One region of the Arthrobacter burdickii genome, then DNA from elsewhere that is predicted to be linked to it. Evidence: riboswitches for the same ligand, from Rfam matches in the RefSeq annotation. Region 1 holds a riboswitch; the other holds the start of a gene.
What was found. A riboswitch is a leader RNA that binds a small molecule or an ion and turns the genes downstream of it on or off. The one in region 1 is predicted to bind S-adenosylmethionine.
Positions count from the first base shown of each region.

Region 1 (9,446 bases):
CGCGTCCGACATCCTGGCCGGACGGCCGCTCGGAACGCACACCTATGTCTGCGGGCCCACGCGGATGGTCGACGACGTCATCGGCGCCGCTCACACCCTCGGCTGGTCGGACTCGAACATCCACTTCGAACGGTTCGAGGACCTGGGATCGACGGGAGATCCGTTCTCCGTCACCCTTGCGCGGTCCGGGGCGGTCATCGAGGTGTCCCCCGAACAGTCGCTGCTGGAGGCCGCCGAGGAGGCGGGCCACAAACTGCCCTACCTCTGCCGGGGAGGCGCCTGCGGCGAGTGCGAGATCGAAGTCCTGGAACTCGAAGGCACCATCGACCACCGGGACGACTGGCTGACCGAGTCGGAGCGGTGCACCAACAAGCTCATCATGCCCTGTGTCTCGCGGGCCACCTGTACGAAACTCGTCATCAATGCCTAAGGAAACCTCCATGACCGCGACCCCCGAGTCAGTCGAATCCACGCCGATCGAGACCTACACACCGGAGGGCGAGTACCTCTTCCGGAACTCCCGCGAGGCCGTGCGGCGCCTTCCCTTCCCGTTCCCGGACGACGAGTACATGTACTCGATGAACCTCGAACCCCACGTCCCGGCAGGCGACGGTGCCCTGATGGCCGCCTTCGACATCGATGAGCACTACGTGTCGGAGTGCGCGCACCGCGCCCAGATGCTCAGGGAGATGCCGGGAGTCCACTACATCGCGCTCCCGCACATGATGGAAGCACAGTGGGACCTCCTGGAACTCATCTTCGAGTCGTACGCCAGGGACTTCCCGGAACACTTCACGCTCCTAAAGAACGGGAACGAGTGGCGGTGGCAGAACCGGCCGCTCGGCATCGACGACGTGTTCACCTTCGGCGATCCGACCACCCTGCCGATGGACCCCATGGAGTACGCGACGCGACAGGCGCAGGGCGAGTTCGTCGTCCTCGAGGAGAAGGACAACACGCTGGTCATCGGTGCCGGTATGACGACCCAGCGCGCGGACTACTCCCTCCAGTTCAACATGGGCATGAACTTCGCCGAGTTCCACGGTCCCGTGCCGAAACTGCACGAGATGGGGATCCTGGACAGGGCGCTGAAGTTCCTGCTCCGCATGAAGCCCGGTCATCCCGTCCGGCGGGTCAACTGGTCCCTCACCGTCCACCCGCGACTCGAGACCTCGGTGGAGACACTCCCGGAGTGGGCGCCGGACCGGGCGACAGTCACCCCCGAGAACGCAGGAGAGATGGTGTACCTGCGCATCGAGCTGCAGCCCCTGCATCGCCTCCCCCGGTCCAACGGCATGGTGTTCCCGGTCCGCACGTACCTCGTCAGCCTGGCCGAGCTGGTAGACCATGCTCCCGACTGGGCCAAACGACTGCATCGAGCCCTCGCATCCCTCGACCCCGAACTCGCTGACTACAAGGGTTTCCACCGCTACCACGCTGCCGCTGTCGCATGGCTCTCCCAGCACGACGACGGCGCACCCCTGGCGACTGGCTACCCCTGGATCGAGGATGGGATCCAGCCCGGCGGCAATTAGTCCCTGCGAAAGGGCACACCGGGCCGGTCGACCCGCCATCGATCAAGGGCGGTGGGTCGACCGGATCGAGCCCCCGTCGCCATCCCCTCGACCCGGATCTCCATGGAGGTCCGGGTCGAGGGTGTTGGCGCCCGCGAGCTGGGCGAGCAGGTGTCCGAGCTGGGCAGACTGCTCGCCGGTAAGTGGAGCGACGAATTCGGCCTCGTGCGCTTCGGCGATCTCGCGCAGCCGGCGCAGCACCTCGCCACCCTCCGGAGTCAAGCGGAGTTCGTGATTGCGGCGGTCGGCCCTGCTGCGCTCCCGCTCGACCAGACCGCGTGCCTGCAGCGAGTCGATGAGCGACACCACGCGGCTGGGAACGGCCCCCAGCCGGTCGGCCAGGACCCGCTGGCTCAGCCCCGGCGACCTACCGACCAGACGAAGCACGCCCGCCTCCGTCGGCGTGAGGCCGATCTCCCGCGTGCGCTCGGCGAAGCGCGACGATGCCAGGGCCCCGAGCTGTGAGAGCAGGAAAGCAGTGCGCTTCGGCTGCGAGCTGGCGGAGTCCATGGAACCAGATTACTCCTTGACAGAATGATTCAACCGGCGAATCATTCTTTTTGTAATACACCTCTTCCGAGGAGTGATCATGACTGATACCGCCCTTCCTCGCACCAGCCGCACTGCCAGTTCCGGCGGGCCCCCGCTGGGCATCCTGGCGGTGGTGAGCCTCGGCCTCACCCTCGGGGGCCTGGTGATGAGCACGATCCTCACCGGCGGCCATCCGTTCGTCTCTCCGTTCTCCACGTCGACGCAGGTCGCCGCGTACTTCCAGGAGAACCCCGGAGCCGTGCGGCTCGCGAGCATGATGCAGTTCGGATCAGCTGTGCCGCTGGGCATCTACGCGGCCACCGTCTACGCCCGGCAGCTGCGCCTCGGCGTCCGGGTCGCCGGACCGGGCATAGGACTGTTCGGCGGCATCACGGCAGCTGGTTTCCTCATGCTCTCGGCGTTCGTGAGCTGGGTGCTCAGCCGCCCGGAGATCACCACCGATGTCCCCCTCACCCATGCGCTGTCGTTGCTCGCATTCATCGCCGGCGGGGTGGGATACGTGGTCGGCCTGGGGCTCCTCGTCGCAGGCATCGCCGTCCCGGCGCTCGTCCTCGGGCTCCTGCCGCGGTGGCTCGCATGGGCGGGCCTCGTGATCGCTGCGCTGTCCGAACTGAGCTTCCTCTCGATGACCATCGAGCCGGTCCAGTTCCTGCTTCCCATCGGGCGGTTCGGCGGGCTCCTCTGGCTGGTAGCGGCCGGCTTCCTCCTGCCGCTCGGCAGGTCAGCCGCCAACCGCGCACGATGAACAACGCGGAAGGCCCGCCCGGATGACCGAGCGGGCCGGCGGATGGTCGCGCCATCCAGCGTCGGTCATCCGGCGTCGGCCGTTCGAGGCCGGATCCGAACGGGCTAGCGGCGGAGGACCTTGCGTGCCAGGACGTTGCCGAGCAGCTGGACGGCCTGGACGAGCAGGATGATCACGATGACCGCCGCCCAGGTGACGACGGGGTTGAACTGCCGGTAGCCGTACTGGATCGCGAAGTTACCGAGGCCGCCGCCGCCGACGTATCCGGCCACGGCCGACATGTCGACGAGGGCTACGAAGATGAAGGTGAATCCGAGGATCAGTGGGCCGAGAGCCTCGGGGATGAGGATCGTCAGGATGATGCGCAGTCGTCCTGCGCCGACCGAGCGCGCAGCCTCGATGACCCCGGGCTGGACGGTCAGCAGGTTCTGCTCGACGATGCGGCTGATGCCGAATGCTGCCGCGAGGGACAGGGTGAAGATGATGGCACTGTTGCCGATGCCGGTTCCCGTGACGGCGCGGGCGAGGGGTTGAGCTGCGGCGAGGAAGATGATGAACGGGATCGGCCGGAAGATGTTCACGATGATGTTCAGGGTGCCGAACACGGCCCGGTTGCCGAGGATGCTGCCGGCCCGGGTGGTGTAGAGACCGATGCCCAGCAGGAGCCCTCCGAGGCCTCCGAAGAGGAGACTGAGGCCCACGATGTACAGGGTCTCGTAGGTGGCTTCCCACAGCTGGGGTGTCAGGGGAATGAGGTCTTCCATCAGGCGAGTTCCTTCACGGTGATACGGCCGGCCATGTGGTGCAGGGTCGTGTCGATGACGCTGTCCGCCCCGGTGAGCGCGAGGGTGAGGTGCCCGAAGGCGCGGCCCCGGATGTCGTTGATGCCGCCGTAGATCAGTTCGAACTCGATGCCGGCAGCGGCCAGTTCGAGGAACACGGATGCCTGCGACGAGTCGCCGTCGCGGAAGGAGAAGGTGACGATCCGTCCTCGGTGCCTCTCCCGCAGTGCTGCCAGTTCATCAGGTGCGGGGATGCCGCGGACCACGGTGGAGACGAACCGTTGCGACGATGCTTCACGGGGGTTGGAGAACACGTCGAAGACATCGCCCTGCTCCACGATCCGTCCGCTGTCCATGACGGCCACCTTGGTCGCAAGCGTCTGGATGACGTCCATCTCATGCGTGATCACCACGATGGTGATGCCGAGTTCCTCATTGACCCGGCGCAGGAGGCGGAGTACTTCGTGGGTGGTCTCGGGATCGAGTGCCGAGGTGGCCTCGTCCGCGAGGAGGATCTTGGGTGAGGTCGCCAGGGCGCGGGCGATGCCGACGCGTTGCTTCTGGCCGCCGGAGAGCTGTTCCGGGTAGTTCGATGCCTTGTCCGCGAGTCCCACGAAGTCGAGGAGTTCGGTCACGCGGGCCTGGATCTCGTCCCTGGTCCTGCCCGCGACCCGCAGGGGGTAGGCCACGTTGTTCCAGACCGTCTTGGCGCTGAAGAGGTTGAACTGCTGGAAGATCATGCCGATGTCCAGGCGCAGTGTGCGCAGCTGGCGGTCCGGGACGTTCGTGACTTGGTGCCCGTCGACGATGATGTCGCCGCTGGTCGCCTTCTCGAGGGCGTTGATCAGACGGACGAGGGTACTCTTCCCTGCCCCCGAGTAACCGATGATGCCGTAGATCTCCCCCGCCTCGATGTCGAGGCTGACGTTGTCGATGGCATGGACGAGCGGTTCGCCGCGGCGTCCCGGGGGGAAGCTCTTCGTGACGTTCCGCAGTGAGATGAGTGGCATCGTGTTCCTAGCTGAGGGATGCGTGTGGCCGGCCAGGATCACCGGTCGGCCACACGCGGAAGAGAAGGCTGATCAGCCCTGGGCGCGGGTGTCTTCCTCGACGGTGTCGAGGGACGTCTTCAGCTCCTCCACAGGCACCTTCAGGAACTCGGCGGTTCCGCCCGAGGTCTCCTGCACGGCGTCGAGGACTTCCTGGTTCTCCTGGTAGATGCTCACCAGCTTCTGATAGGTCTCGTTGTTCTCCTCACCGGCGCGCGAGGCGAAGATGTTGACGTAGGCGGCGGCGGCCGGATCGGTCGGGTCATCCTGGGCGATGGCGTCATCGAAGTTCAGGCCGGCGTCCTGCACGAAGTCGTTGTTGATGATCGCAGCGGCGACGTCCGGAAGGGAGGTCGGCGTCAGTGATGCCTCGAGGGTCGTGACGGTCACCTTGGATGCCGCCTCGTCGACGTCGTCGATGGTGGAGAAGGCGCTGCCGCCGTCCTTGAGGGTGACGAGGCCGGCGGACTGGAGGACGAGCAGGCCGCGCGCGAGGTTGCTCTCGTCGTTCGGCACGGCGACGGTCGACCCCTCGGGGATCTCCTCCACCGACTTGTACTTCGTGGAGTAGAGACCCAGCGGGTAGATGGCGGTCGATCCCACAGGAGTGAGATCCTCGCCGCTGGAGACGTTGTAGCGGGCGAGGTAGACGAGGTGCTGGAACTGGTTGAGGTCCAGCTCGCCTTCCGTGAGCGCAGGGTTGGGCTGCGTGTACTCGGCGAAGTCGACCACCTCGAGGTCGATGCCTTCCTCGGCGGCCGCATCGGTCAACGCGGCCCACTCCGGGTCGCTCGCACCCACGACTCCCAGGCGGACGGTCTCGTTGCCTCCCTCGGAGGCCTCCGAGGAGCCACAGGCAACAGTGAAGGCGAGGAACGGGACGACGGCGACGGCCAGGAGCTTGCGGGAGTTGATCATATTTTGTTTCCTTCGGACGGGTACCGGCTCAGCGGACGGCTCAGCGGCAGGGGAATCGGGACAGAAGCACCCAGCAGTCGCGCAGCAGTACTGACGGACAGCTCAGGCTGCTCGGACGTGGTTCTACTGGACTGACATGCTCGCTCACTGGATGCTGCGGGCGTTCTCCGGCAGGGCCTCGAAGAAGCGCCGCGGGAATCGCCGTACTTGCCGTCCGGAGTATCCCGGCGGCCGAATCTTCACCTGGAGCACCCCACTACGGGAGAGGGTTGCTGTCCAACCGGCCAGGGCCCATGGCTGGAACTCTTGATTCTTCTGGGAACGCTAGGCGACAGCATCGAACACGGTCAAAACGACCGTGACCCGGTGCGTCATATTCGACGACCCGCGTCGGCGGAGGGCGCATGACGCGTCGCCCCGGCGAAGGCCGTCAGGCCGGGCTCGACCCGAACCAGACCCGCACGGTGAGCCCGCCCCCGGGAGTCTGGTCGAAGCCCAGGCGCCCGCCGTGCGCCTGCGCGATGCGCACGCACGTCGCCAGTCCTATCCCGGTACCGGACGGATCGCCCTCCCGTCCGAGCCGCACCAGCGGCTCGAGCACGCGGTCGTACTCCTCGGGCGGGATGCCCTTCCCGTTATCGGCGACGTCGAGGCGCCAGAACTCCGCAATGCCGGTGCCCGTGATGTGCACTTCCGACGGGACACCCGGACGCGCATAGGCCACGGCGTTGGCCACCAGGTTCTGGATGAGGACCCGGAGCTGCTCGCGGTCGGCGTGACCGTGGAAGTCCCCGACCGTGATCTCCACGCCGTCGACGTGGTGCCCCAGATCGTCGACGGCGGCCGCGACGGCTTCGGCGAGGGAGACGGTCTCGAGGTGCGCCGTGCCGCCCACGCGCGAGTAGCCGAGCAGGTTCTCGACCATGGAGGACATCCGGAGGGCGCTCGCGCCGATGCGCTTGAAGTACGTGCCCGCCGGGCCTTCCTGGAGCGCCGGCTCATCCTCGGCGAGCTCCGCGAGGCCGACGACGTTGGTCAGCGGTCCCCGCAGGTCATGGCTGATCCGGCCGGCGAATTCGCCCAGCAGTTCGTTGCTGCGCTGCAGCTCGGACACCGTGGCATCCAGCTGACGTGTGCGCAGCTGGAGGTCGAGGACGTCGACGACCTGCGCGGCCAGCGTCTCGAGCCCCGCGGCCTGCTGGTCGGTCAGGTTCCCGGGCTTCTCGTCGAAGATGCAGAGGGTGCCGAGCGGTACGCCGTCCTGCGTCAGGAGCGGGGTGGTGGCATAGAACCGGACGGCACCGAAGCGGCCGTCGACGAAGGGATTCGACCGGAAGCGGGGGTCCTCGGTGCAGTCCGCGACCACCACGGTGTGGCCGTACTTGAAGACCTGCCCGCACAGCGAATCCTCCCGGGCGCACATGAGGGGTTCGAGTCCCTTGGCGGCGATCTGGTGGAACTCGTCCTCCGTGATCACGTTGATGGCGCCGTACCGGGCGTTGCAGAGCTGGACGGCCAGGGCCACGAGGTTCTGCAGGGCGGCGGGGGCGTTCGCGGGAGCGGCAGGCCGCGGCATGGACCCGACGGGGGACGCTTCGCCCAGGGCCATGCCCAGCCCGTACTGCGAGAGCAGATCAGTGTGCTCCGAGCCCCGCGCCGTCCGTCGTCCGGATGCCTGATCAGTCATGACTCCACGTCCTCCCAGTAGCCGCGTGCAGGAATCTGCCTCCTAGGGTAGACCCCGGGCCCACGCGCACAGCGAACACCGGGCCCGCCCGCGAGGTGCCGCTCCGGGATCGGGGACAATGGAGGAGTGGTCCTGTTAACCGAATCCCCCGTCCTCGACGCCGACGCCGTCCGCCGCGAGGCCGGACGCCGTCGTACCTTCGCCGTCATCTCCCACCCTGACGCCGGGAAGTCCACCCTCACGGAAGCCCTGGCCCTCCTCGCCCGCGCCATCCAGGACGCCGGCGTGACCCACGGCAAGTCGAGCCGCCATGCCACCGTGTCCGACTGGATGGGCATCGAGCAGGAGCGTGGCATCTCGATCAGCTCGGCCGCACTCCAGCTGACCTATCGCGACACCATCCTCAACGTCGTCGACACCCCGGGCCACGCGGACTTCTCCGAGGACACCTACCGTGTCCTCGCCGCCGTCGATTCCGCCGTCATGCTGATCGATGCCGCGAAGGGGTTCGAGCCCCAGACCGTGAAACTGCTGGCCGTCTGCAAGCAGCGCAACATCCCGATCATCACGGTGATCAACAAGTGGGACCGGCCGGGCCTGGACGCCCTCGGCCTGATCGACGACGTCGGCGAGCGCACCGGAATGACACCCGTTCCCCTGACATGGCCGGCCGGGATCGCCGGTGACTTCCAGGGACTGCTGGACCTGCGCGCACGGCGGGCCATCGCGCTCGAGGCCGTCGAGGCGGGAGCGCACGCCGCCGAGGAGACGGACATCGACATCGACGCCCTCGATTCCCGTGACGCCGGCGCCTGGCTGGACGCGCGCGAGGAATCCGGCCTCGTCGAGTCCTCGAACGGTTCGTTCGATCGCGAGGAGTTCGAGGCCGCGCGGCAGACGCCGGTCCTCTTCGCTGCGGCGGCCAAGAACTTCGGCGTCTCGCAGCTCCTCGACATCCTCGTGGATGTTGCTCCCTCACCGAGCCCGCGCCCCTCGAAGGAGGACGAGCCGAGGCCCATCGACGCGCCGATGTCCGGCTTCGTCTTCAAGGTGCAGGCCGGCCAGGACAGCGCGCACCGTGACCACATCGCCTACCTCCGCATCTGCTCGGGTACGTTCGAGCGCGGCATGGTCATCACCAACCAGCGCACCGGCAAGCCGTTCGCCACGAAGTACGCGCACCGTGTCCTCGGCCGCAGCCGCGAAGTGGTGGACACCGCCTGGCCGGGCGACGTCGTCGGCCTCGTGAACGCGACGAGCCTCCGCGTGGGCGACAGCCTGTTCGCCGAGCAGCCCGTGCAGTTCCCCGACATCCCGCGCTTCTCACCCGAGCTGTTCGCCGTCGCACGGGCCAAGGATCCCGGGCGGTACAAGCAGTTCCGCCGTGGCATCGAGCAGCTCGAGCACGAGGGCGTGGTGCAGGTGCTGCGCTCGGACCTCCGAGGTGACCAAGCGCCCGTCCTCGCCGCCGTCGGAGCCCTGCAGTTCGAGGTCGCTGCCGAACGGCTCGGCACCGAGTTCAACGCGCCGACGTCGCTCGACAACCTGTCCTACACGCTCGCGATGCGCGTTGCACCCGAGAGCCAGGGCGTGCCCCAGACCTTCCGCGGTGGCGAGATCATGTTCCGGTCCGACGGCGAGATCGTGGCCGTCTTCGGTGACAAGTGGAAGGTGGGGCACTTCAAGAAGGACTTCCCCGACGTCATCCTCGAGCCGATCGGCGCCGCCGTCGACCAGTAGGTGCGCCTTCCGCGCGCGTCGGCGCGACCTCGATGACGGGTGCTGCGTCGAGCCACGGATTCGGCACCGCCGCTTCCTCCCCCGACCGGTCAACGACAGCTGTCGCGTTGCAGTCCGCAGATCATGTGCTTCCGAGAATCCCGGTCAGGCGTTCCACCCCGGAGCCCGTCACGTGCTCGAGCCCGGCCGGACGGCCGGAGGCGACGAGCAGCAGATCCTTGACGCGTCCTCGCACCTGAGGTCCCTCCCCGAATGACCAGCGCACATCGGTCGCGACGAGCTTGAGTCCATCAAGGCGCTCGGGGGCGCCGAGCAACCGGTTCGTCACGACATAGGCCAGGACCGGGACGGCCACGTCGAGGCGCACAGGGTGGCGCCGGTCGAGCGGGCGTGCGATGT
Region 1 is NZ_JAROCG010000001.1:861,282-870,727, reverse strand. It holds gene P5G52_RS04040 (PDR/VanB family oxidoreductase) at 1-430, shown strand, start outside; gene P5G52_RS04035 (heme-dependent oxidative N-demethylase family protein) at 441-1,535, shown strand; gene P5G52_RS04030 (MarR family winged helix-turn-helix transcriptional regulator) at 1,578-2,084, opposite strand; gene P5G52_RS04025 (hypothetical protein) at 2,164-2,871, shown strand; gene P5G52_RS04020 (methionine ABC transporter permease) at 2,976-3,635, opposite strand; gene P5G52_RS04015 (methionine ABC transporter ATP-binding protein) at 3,635-4,663, opposite strand; gene P5G52_RS04010 (MetQ/NlpA family ABC transporter substrate-binding protein) at 4,736-5,620, opposite strand; SAM riboswitch class IV at 5,819-5,932, opposite strand; gene P5G52_RS04005 (GAF domain-containing sensor histidine kinase) at 6,051-7,307, opposite strand; gene P5G52_RS04000 (peptide chain release factor 3) at 7,434-9,047, shown strand; gene P5G52_RS03995 (maleylpyruvate isomerase family mycothiol-dependent enzyme) at 9,169-9,446, opposite strand, start outside.

Region 2 (9,446 bases), 520 kb from region 1:
GGGAGAGCCGCCGGTTCCAGGCGTGGGTTACGAGGTTCGCCGCGACGCTCAACAACTGGCTGGTCGACAACTGACCTGTGTCAGTCCGGGTTGTGCCGGCGCGTTTCATGGCCGTCCCCTTTCATTACTGTCACTTCTGATCGCCGCTTCCTGTCAGCCCTGACCCTGCAGCCACCCTCTCCGGGCGGAAGATGGGTGGCTGCCGAGGGGTGCTTGGCCGCCCGCAGGACCCCGTAAGCTCCATTTTCCTTGTGCGGTTGGGACGTCATGTTTGGAGGCTGGAGGTGGATTTCCTGTTGTGCCGGTCGTTGTCACCAGCGGCGGAAGTCCATGGAGAGGTAGAGGGCCATCGCGGCGGCGTTCGTGCTGTCCAGGGTGACGGCGACCGCCGGCCAGCCTGTGGCGTGGAGTTTGTCGATGGCGCAGCGCAGCAGGTCCTCGGCCAGGCCTTGCCTGCGGTGGTGGGGGTGGGTGAACAGTTCGGTGATGAACGCGGTCCCGGCGCCCCCGTCCTTCGATGGCCGTTTTATCACGACGATGCAGGCGATGATCCGTCCCTCGGCGTCGACGGATACCAGGCTGGCTTCGGATATCACCGGGTGCTTCCGGTCGTGAAGGACTCCATCAAGGGCAGCTCCGTGGTGCCTGGTGACGTCTGGGCCCGATGTTCCGGTGCGGGTCTGTGCGTAGAGGTGGGCTAGTTGTTCCCTGTCGTTGTCACTGGTGGGCCGTATGGGCCGGGTTATCTCGGATTCGAGGGGGCCGGTAGGGGCCATCAGTGTCATCATCGTCATCCAAATCCCAGCTTTCTCTCATCTCTGTCGCGCCTGTTTTCCTCGCGGTGTGGCCACTGTAACCACACCCGGTCTTTCGTCAGGGAATAGTTTCTGGACCGGGGCCGGAAGATACCAAAAGATCTGTACGTCATCCTCGCTGACGGGTCGCGGCTGGTCCTCACATCAGCTTGTCACCGCGCCTTAATGTATCGGAAGGCCGGCGAAGGGTGGCGGTGTCCGGCACAAAAAGGAAAGCCCCTCGTGAGGGGCTTTCCAGGGATTGGGACAGTCTGTTCTCGGTAGTGGTCGGCGGTGATGCGTTCCTCCTCCCAGGGCCCGGTCGCCCCTCGACAGTTCGATGGGAAAGAGGCTAATTGCTGCTCCCATACGGGTGCAACCACCCGGAAGAGGTTGCATCCGGACAGGCAGTCCGCTGTACCTGCGCTCCTTCTCCACGATCTGGAGGCCCGCCGGTAGGACGGGACGGGCGTAGGCGTCGCTTATGCCTATTCCTTCGCTCACGCTTACGGTGCCGTCCTGTGTTGTGAACCCGGGGTGTGCTGTGCTGATTTGGTTTCGAGGAACTCACACAACGCCGCGGCCCGGGTGAGTTCCTTCGCGAGGTTCCGGAGTTTGGCTGCGCTCATGGTGAGGTCCCGCTCCCGCGGCCCGAAGTTCACTTCCCAGTTCGGGTCACCCGGCCCGGCCGGGTAAAGGTAGACGTCCGAGGGCAGATCGGTCATCCGCATCACCACCAGCCCGGTGTCAGTTCCTGCACCGCCGTCGTGACGGAGGACCTCAATACCACTGGGTGAGTCGCCGCTGGTCGCGGTGAACTCGCGGACCCACTGCTGGAGGAGCTCCTTGCTGCGGTGAGGCACGACATCAACTCCTCCACATGTTTTCGAGTGCTCACTCTATGGTGCAGGCAGGTACGTGAGGTCAGGTAAGGGGTTAGGTGATGGTCCTTTGCAGCTTCCAGTGATTTCTTGGCGCGGGGGGCTGTCCTACCGATTCGATGATGCCGGCGGCGAGGCCCCGGGATTTGGTGGTGCGGGTGCTGGCAGCTCGGGCCAGGGTCGCGGAAGCCGTGTCCTAGGCTGCACTGATTCTTGGCTGCACTGGTTCTTGGCCGCACTGGTTTCCGGTCATGATGGCGTCGACCGCCGAATCGATCATGAGCAGTAATGATCACGTGCCGTATCGATCACGTGCAGTAACGATGACGTGCAGTGATACTGGCTTTTCATGATCACGCGGTCCTCAGGATCTACTCTCGTAGGACCGCGAGGAAAGGACGTCCCCATGGGCGCGTTGGTCATCATCGAGTTCTTGACGGTCGACGGGGTCATGCAAGGCCTTGGGTCCCCTCAGGAAGACACGGAAGGCGGATTTACAGCCGGAGGGTGGGGCGCGCCTTACGCCCAGAGCATCCATCAGATCACCACGGCGTCAGGGCTCGAGAACACCTCAAGCTACCTGTTCGGGCGCAAGACGTACGAGAAGATGGCCGCGTTCTGGCCTCATCAACCCTCCGACAACCCCATGGCCGCCCATCTCAATGCCACTCCCAAGTACGTGGCATCCCGGACCCTGACCGACGCAGCATGGGCAGGGACACGAATCCTTCCCTCCGGGGTCCCGGCCGCTGTAAGAGCTCTCAAGATGACCGTCGAGGGGGACATCGCGGTACTGGGCAGCGGCGTCCTCTGCCGGGAGTTGCTCGCCGAGGATCTGGTCGACGAAATCCGTCTTTTCATCCACCCACTGCTCCTGGGCGCTGGCAAGCGCCTGTTCGGTGGACTACCCGCCCCGCGCCACCTTGCGCTGAAGTCCGTCGCACAGACAGACCTCGGCACCGTCGCACTCGTCTACAGCCTGCAACCGTGACCTCGCATTCGCGACACCACGCTCGAACAGTGTGGGATGAGCCTCCCATGAGTAAACACGCGGAGCCGTCGATTCCGTCACGGCCGTCGTGCGTGCACGTGTGTTGTCGGCACGGCTAGCACCGACGAACGTCGCATCGGGTTCTGAGTCAGGGGGCAAGCGCGGAACGCCCGGCCGTGACTCCTGTGCCACGCGAGGCTGCGGGTCTGCAGGGACTGGGGTGCACCTCGCGAGGACAAGCGAGCTGGCTTCCGCAACGATCCTCACCCTGCAGGCAGATCAGCCCTTCGAAGCGGGTTCGTTCCGCAGCTCCGGCATATCTTTGACCGGGCGCTGTGAGCGCTTCGAAGAGTGGGTGACCTGACACCTACTGGGATGTCGCACCTCACCGGGCCGTCTTCCTCAAATTTAGGGAGACTGGCAGGCAACCTTGGACCCGTGGGTTCGTTATGCCGCCGCGGCGGGTAGGGGGTCCCGCTCCATTGCTGCAGTGGGCATCGGTGGGCAGAGGTCCGTGATCAGCCCCGTCCCAGCGCACTCACGGACCGCGCGAATGCCCTCAACCGCTGACGCTTTATCCAAGAACTGCCCGGACACGGCTACGACCGTCCCGTCGGACGCTTTCAGCCTGAACCTCAAGGAAACTCCTCCGTCACGGAAAACCTCGAACGTTCCAGCCATCACTACCCCCTCATCACCCAGGCAGCGGAACTGCTCGGGGTTTTTTGAATCCGGAACTCAACGCTGCATTCCGGCTGGCCCGGAAACGGGATAGGGCTTGCCCCATGTGGCCCCAGCCACACCCAATTCACATATAGTAAAGACCTTTTTTCGTACTGGCGAGTAATTTCCGTGGGGATTAGTCGGCGCAATCTCTTTCAGGGCGCTTATTACTAGGTAGCCTAGGATTATCATGCTCATATTTGCTAAGAAACCTAGAATTTCGGTTTCGCTTCTTGCTAAGAAACCTAGAATTCTGTTCCTTGATCTGGGGTTCCGCCGCCAGGTACCTCGTATTCGGTGGATAGTGCCACGAGGAAGCCAGTACTCACTCCTGTTGTGTGTGGTGTTTCCCGCACCTGCCCTGACACAAGAGCAGTAGCCGACTACCTGTACAACGAGCCAGGGAAACAGGTAGTGACTACTCGTGCAGAAACGACCATGGAGCGATCAGTGTTAACGACGTTGCAGGAGTGGTGAAAGAGTCTAAAGGAGCAGGTGTAGCTATGGCACAAGTGGATTCAATGACGATGAACCTTCTGACCGTCGCGGAGATAGCCGCGCAGATGCGGGTTTCGAAGATGACGGTGTACCGCCTGGTGCAGTCCGGGGAGATGCACGGTATCCGGTTCGGTCGCTCCTACCGGGTGCCGGAAACGTCCGTGCAGCAGTACCTCGAATCGGTCAATTCAGGCACTGATTTCCGCACTCCAACCAGCTGAGGGCGTGGCTTGGCACTTGTTGCCTGCTGGTTTTGGCAAGGGGAAAGCCTGGTTAGCGCGACATGCCATGGATGGCTCAGCTGGAGAGTGCCTATGCGACATTGCGGGTCGGCTCATGCTCGTGACTTTCGCCCACCAAGGAATCGGTGGCTTCAGTCGGTCGATGCGCCGCGCATAGCTAACACCTCGTTCAGGGGCGGCGTCGGCTGACGGCTACGCAATGTGTCAGCGATGGGCTCGGTCACCGGGGTGCCGGGGTGAGGTCAACGACGCTGGCGGCGTGCATGACCGGAGTCGGGGCGTGTTCCTCCCGAAGTCATTCGGTTGGGACGATGGCTGAGGGGATTCTCACGTGAACGGTGGGCTGGTTTCTATCCGGCATTCCCGGTGACGTCGTGCGAGGTGGCGCCCTCCAGTGCTGCACCGCCTAACGGGTCTGATTGCCACGCTTCAAGGGACCACTGCTGGTCGGGGTCGCCGTTCAGGATACTCATCCCGGTGTTGTGGAGGGTCAGCGTCCGTACACGGACTGGGGGCATGCGGGTGGAGACGGCGGTACAGACCCTGATCGCGGCGCCGTGTGAGAACACAGCGACTGAATCCTCCGGGGAATGAGCGCGGGCGATCATCCGGAGGGTGTTGTCGTATCGCTCGATGAACTCGTGTCCGGTCGTACCGCCGGGCATACGCTGGTCGAGGTCGCCCTCCATCCAGCTGATCAGGCAGGTGGCGTACGCCTCAACCGATGCGGGATCGTTGAGCATTTCCAGGTTGCCGGCGCTGATTTCTTCCAAACCAGGGACAACGCGGATGTCGCGGCCGAGCGTGGCTGCCAAGGGTTCGGCGGTCAGTTGCGTTCGGATAAGGGGTGAGGCGTAGATCGCGGTGATGCTCGCGGTGATGTTCTGGGTTGCGAGAGCTGACGGCACGGCTAGCGCTTGCTGCTTCCCAAGGGTGCTCAAGCCGGCGCCTGGGAAGGCTGTATCCAGATGACCGGTGACGTTGTTCGGGGTTTGCCCATGGCGAATCAACAACAATCTCATTCGACCGACCCTACGGTGTTTGCCCGGTGGTCGTACGCCCGGTTTCGTCCCGGGGGCTGTATCGCAACCGACTCTTCAGTCACGAATACCCGACCCCGCGTTGACGGCAGGGTAGCAAGACAGGGCAGGAGCAGTAACGACGGGGGGAGCGGAAGTGTCTCGTCGCCGTGCATCCCGTCCCCAGGAGCTGATGGTTACGGAGCCCGTTCGTGACTTCGGGTGTGAATGTATGTGACGGCACGTTTGCGGTGGAGGCGGGCGGTCGGTTCATATAGGAGGGTAACCATCCCGAGCGGCCGAGAGACCTGGATCGATGACGCCGCAGCAACCCTCTTCGTAGCTTCCATCGCGAAGAAAAGGTGCTACTGCCAGGACCGATGGAGAAGCATTCAGCTTTCGTTGGTCTGACCGGTACTTTCTGCGTACTCGGTCGACAGTTTCGACTGCTCCCATGCCGGCTCCATCGGGCGATGATCCAGGAGCAGCTGACATGTTGAACACCCGCCCCCGCACGTTTTCCGGCTCGATCACCAAATACTTGGCAATGTCGGGCGTTCTCGCCCTGGCCTTGACGGGGTGTTCCCTGAAGGAGCCCTCGGCCTCAACCACGCCGGCACCCGCCGCCAGTGGAGTTGCAGCCGGCCAGGCCTCGAGTGCCGACATTCCCTCGCTGGAGGGGAAGACGGTCGGTATTGCCGCAAAGGACATCGTTCACGACTTCAGCCGCGTCGTGTACGACACCGTGCAGGAACGGGTGAAGGAGTTGGGCGGAGAAGTGATCGCTACCCAGGCGGAGGCGAAGGAGAACAAGCACGTCTCCGACGTCGAGAACCTGATTGCGCAAAAGCCTGATGCCATCATCGTGATCCTGGGCGATGCCACCACGCTCGGGCCGGCGTTGAAAAAGGTCAAGGAAGCGGGCATTCCGCTCTTTACGGTCGATTTCCAGTCCGAGTACTCGGTCAACAACGTCACCAGTGACAACTGGGTGATCGGCTCCACCGTGGCGCGTACCATCGCCGAGGATATCGGCGGTGAGGGGCGGATCCTGGTCTTCAACGGGTTCCCGGGCGTCGCACCGTGCCGTATCCGCTACAGCGAACTCGAGGTCGTCCTGGAGGACTACCCGAAGATCGAGCTGATCCAGCCCGAACTCCAGGACAAGTACGAAGGTACTGTCGAGGACGCCAAGCAGCAGATCAACGACGCACTCCGCAGGCTGCCCGAGGGCGAGATCGACGCCATCTGGTCCTGCTGGGACATCCCTCAGATCGGCGCGGCGCAGGCCATCGACGCCGCGGGCCGCGACGAGATCAAGGTGTACGGCGTCGACGCCGAGCCAGGCGCACTGGACATGATCGCCGACCCGGAGTCCTCCTTCACCGGGACGGTGGCCCAGCAGACGGCAGCGCTGGGCACGCAGTCCGCGGACAACGTCGCCCTGTTCCTGTCCGGGGCCGAGGATGACGTGCCCACCACGAACTACCTGAATCCTGTGTTCATCAACAAGGACAACGTGGCCGAGGTGCGCAGTGAGCTCGGAATCTAGGCTCCCATCCGCCCAGCCTTTCCTGTCGATGCAGGGCATCAACAAGTCGTTCGGAAGCGCCCAGGTGCTTCGTGATGTCGACTTCGACATCCATACCGGCGAGGTCCGAGGACTGGTAGGCGAGAATGGTGCCGGCAAATCGACCCTCATCAAGATCCTCAGCGGCCTATACACGGCGGACTCGGGAACAATCCTGATCGAGGGCGAACCGGCGGCTATCAGTTCTCCCGGCGATGCCGAGCGGCTCGGGATCTACGTCATCCACCAGGACCGCCACCTGGCGGGGCGCCTGACCGTCGCGGAACAGCTCTACCTCGGCCGGGATGAAAGCCGGCGGGGGTGGGTATCCCGTGCCCACCTGAACCAGCGTGCGGTCGAGGACCTTCGCCGGACGGTGGGGCTGGAAATTCCGCCCAGGCTCCTTGTCGACGAACTGACGGTCGCCGAACAGCAGCTGCTGCAGATCGCCCGGGCGGTCCTGGCCGAACCACGCCTCCTCGTGCTGGATGAGCCGACCGCGCCGTTGGCGGCCGCCGAGGTCGACCAGCTCTTCGGCACCATCGAGCGGCTGCGCGACGCCGGAGTTCCGATCATCTACATCTCGCACTACCTGCAGGAACTGCGCAGAATCAGCGGCACGGTGACCGTGCTCCGCAACGGCGGGAACGCTGGAGAAGTGGACCTGACAGGTGATCCCCGTGGACTGGAAACAGTGGTGGAACTCATGGTGGGCGGCGGTGTCGAGGAATTCGAGGCCTTCCGCCCCGTCCGGTCTCCGCAGGACCCGACCCCTGCGCTCGAGGTGACCGGACTCGCGGTCCCGGGCGCCCTCTCGGACGTGGACCTCGACGTCCGCTGGGGAGAGATCGTGGGCGTCACCGGTCTGGTGGGATCGGGTGTGGACGTACTCGCGGACGCGGTCACGGGAAACCTGCCCCATGCCGGCACCGTCCGGCTCGGAGGCAAAGCCATCCGGTCGGCCCACGGATTCGTGCAGGCGTCAGGGGCCTACGTGCCGTCGGACAGGAGAAAGAACGGCGCCCTGGTGCGCAACACTGTCGGCGAGAACATCTCCCTGGTCAGCCTGCGTACGCTGACTAACCCCTTGGGCGTCATCCGACGGCGGCAGGAGAGAAAGCTCGCCGAACGCCTCATCGGCCAACTGGATATCAGGCCCGCCCAGCCCGATGTCCTCGCGGGCGGGCTATCGGGCGGCAATCAGCAGAAAACGGTCCTGGCGCGCTGGCTGGCCGCCGGCTCCCGTTTCCTCGTCCTGGACCAGCCGACGTCGGGAGTCGACGTCGGCAGCCGTGCCCAGATCTACGCGCAGATCAACCGCCTGGTGGACGACGGCGCCGGTGTCCTCCTGGTGACCGTCGACCTGGAAGAACTGGTGGGCCTTGCGGACCGCATCCTGGTGTTCTACCGGGGCAGGATCGTCGCCCAGCTGCGGGGTGACGAGGCCAGCACAGACAAGCTCCTCGCGCTGGCCTCCGGCGCGGACGCGCAGGACACCGCAGACACGACCGCAGACACAATCGCACGCGGATCCCGCACGATCGAAAGGGAACACGCATGAGCGCCGCACCCACTGCACCGTTGACGGCATCAGCCCCGAAACCCGTCCGGCGTGGTGCCCCCCGATGGCTTGCATGGGCCGGGTTCGGAACGGTCGTTCTCGTCGTCCTTGCTTTCGCCCTCCTGTCCTCCAGCTTCCTGCTACCCGGCAACATCAGCGCAATCCTCAACCAGGCCGCCGTCTACGCAATCGCCGGGTTCGGCCTGGCCGTGGTGGTCATCACCGGCGGAGACGATGTCGTGAACGGGGGCATCGACCTGTCGGTAGGCGCCGTCGCCGGCCTCGCGGGAACAGTCGCGGCCGTCGCCGCCCAATCCGGAACATCCCCCGTGGCCGCCATCGCCCTCGCCCTCCTCGTGTCACTGATAGCAGGTGCCATCAATGGCGGCGCCGTCCTCATCGGGCTGCGGCCCCTGTTGGCGACCCTGGCCATGCTCGGCATCGCCGGCAGCCTCAATCTTGTGATCAGCGGCAACGTCAAGGTCGCCCTCACCGGCACCACCTTCGCGTGGCTGCGCGATGGATCCATCCTCGGGCTGCCCGTGGCAGTCGTGGTGATGCTGGTGATCTTCGCTGTCGTTGGCCTTGCCATGAGCAAGACGAGTTGGGGTATCCGCAGCTACGCCGTCGGGCAGAACCCCACCGCCGCCCGCGTCGCGGGACTAAGGCCCGGGCGCTACATCTTCGGCAGTTACGTCATCTCCGCAGGACTCGCCGGCGTCGCCGGCATCCTCCTCGCCTCGAGACTGTCATCAGCGGTCCCCGGCCTCGGCGAACAGATCCTCCTGGACATCGTGCTCGTGGCCTTCATGTCCGTGGTGTTCTCCCGCAGGCTCGTGGTCTCACCCGGCGGCACCCTGGTCGCAGCCCTGTTCGTCGCCGCACTCACGAACGGGTTCACCCTCCTGGGCGTAGCAAGCCAGTGGGTCGGGGCGGCCAAAGGCGTCCTGATCCTCATAGTCCTCGCCGTAGTGGCCATACGCGGACGGAGCACAGCGAAATGACAACACCGACCAAAGAAGACGCGGGGCACAACGCCCCGCAGGGCTCTTCGCCCACAATGTCATCTACGACGTCACCGACGACGTCACCGACGAGCTCACCTGTGACGGCGCCCCGGGCGTCCCGCACGGGTCCGGTCCTTCCGCGGCTCATCGCACCGGTGGT
Region 2 is NZ_JAROCG010000001.1:338,322-347,767, reverse strand. It holds gene P5G52_RS18345 (GNAT family N-acetyltransferase) at 312-596, opposite strand; gene P5G52_RS01570 (hypothetical protein) at 1,301-1,657, opposite strand; gene P5G52_RS01565 (dihydrofolate reductase family protein) at 2,082-2,666, shown strand; gene P5G52_RS01560 (YegP family protein) at 3,114-3,347, opposite strand; gene P5G52_RS01555 (helix-turn-helix domain-containing protein) at 3,911-4,108, shown strand; gene P5G52_RS01550 (histidine phosphatase family protein) at 4,480-5,151, opposite strand; SAM riboswitch class I at 5,432-5,535, shown strand; gene P5G52_RS01545 (sugar ABC transporter substrate-binding protein) at 5,642-6,700, shown strand; gene P5G52_RS01540 (sugar ABC transporter ATP-binding protein) at 6,684-8,279, shown strand; gene P5G52_RS01535 (ABC transporter permease) at 8,276-9,283, shown strand; gene P5G52_RS01530 (ABC transporter permease) at 9,280-9,446, shown strand, end outside.
Region 2: it holds a riboswitch for S-adenosylmethionine, as region 1 does, so the genes downstream of both, P5G52_RS01545 (sugar ABC transporter substrate-binding protein) here and P5G52_RS04010 (MetQ/NlpA family ABC transporter substrate-binding protein) in region 1, are expected to answer to the same signal.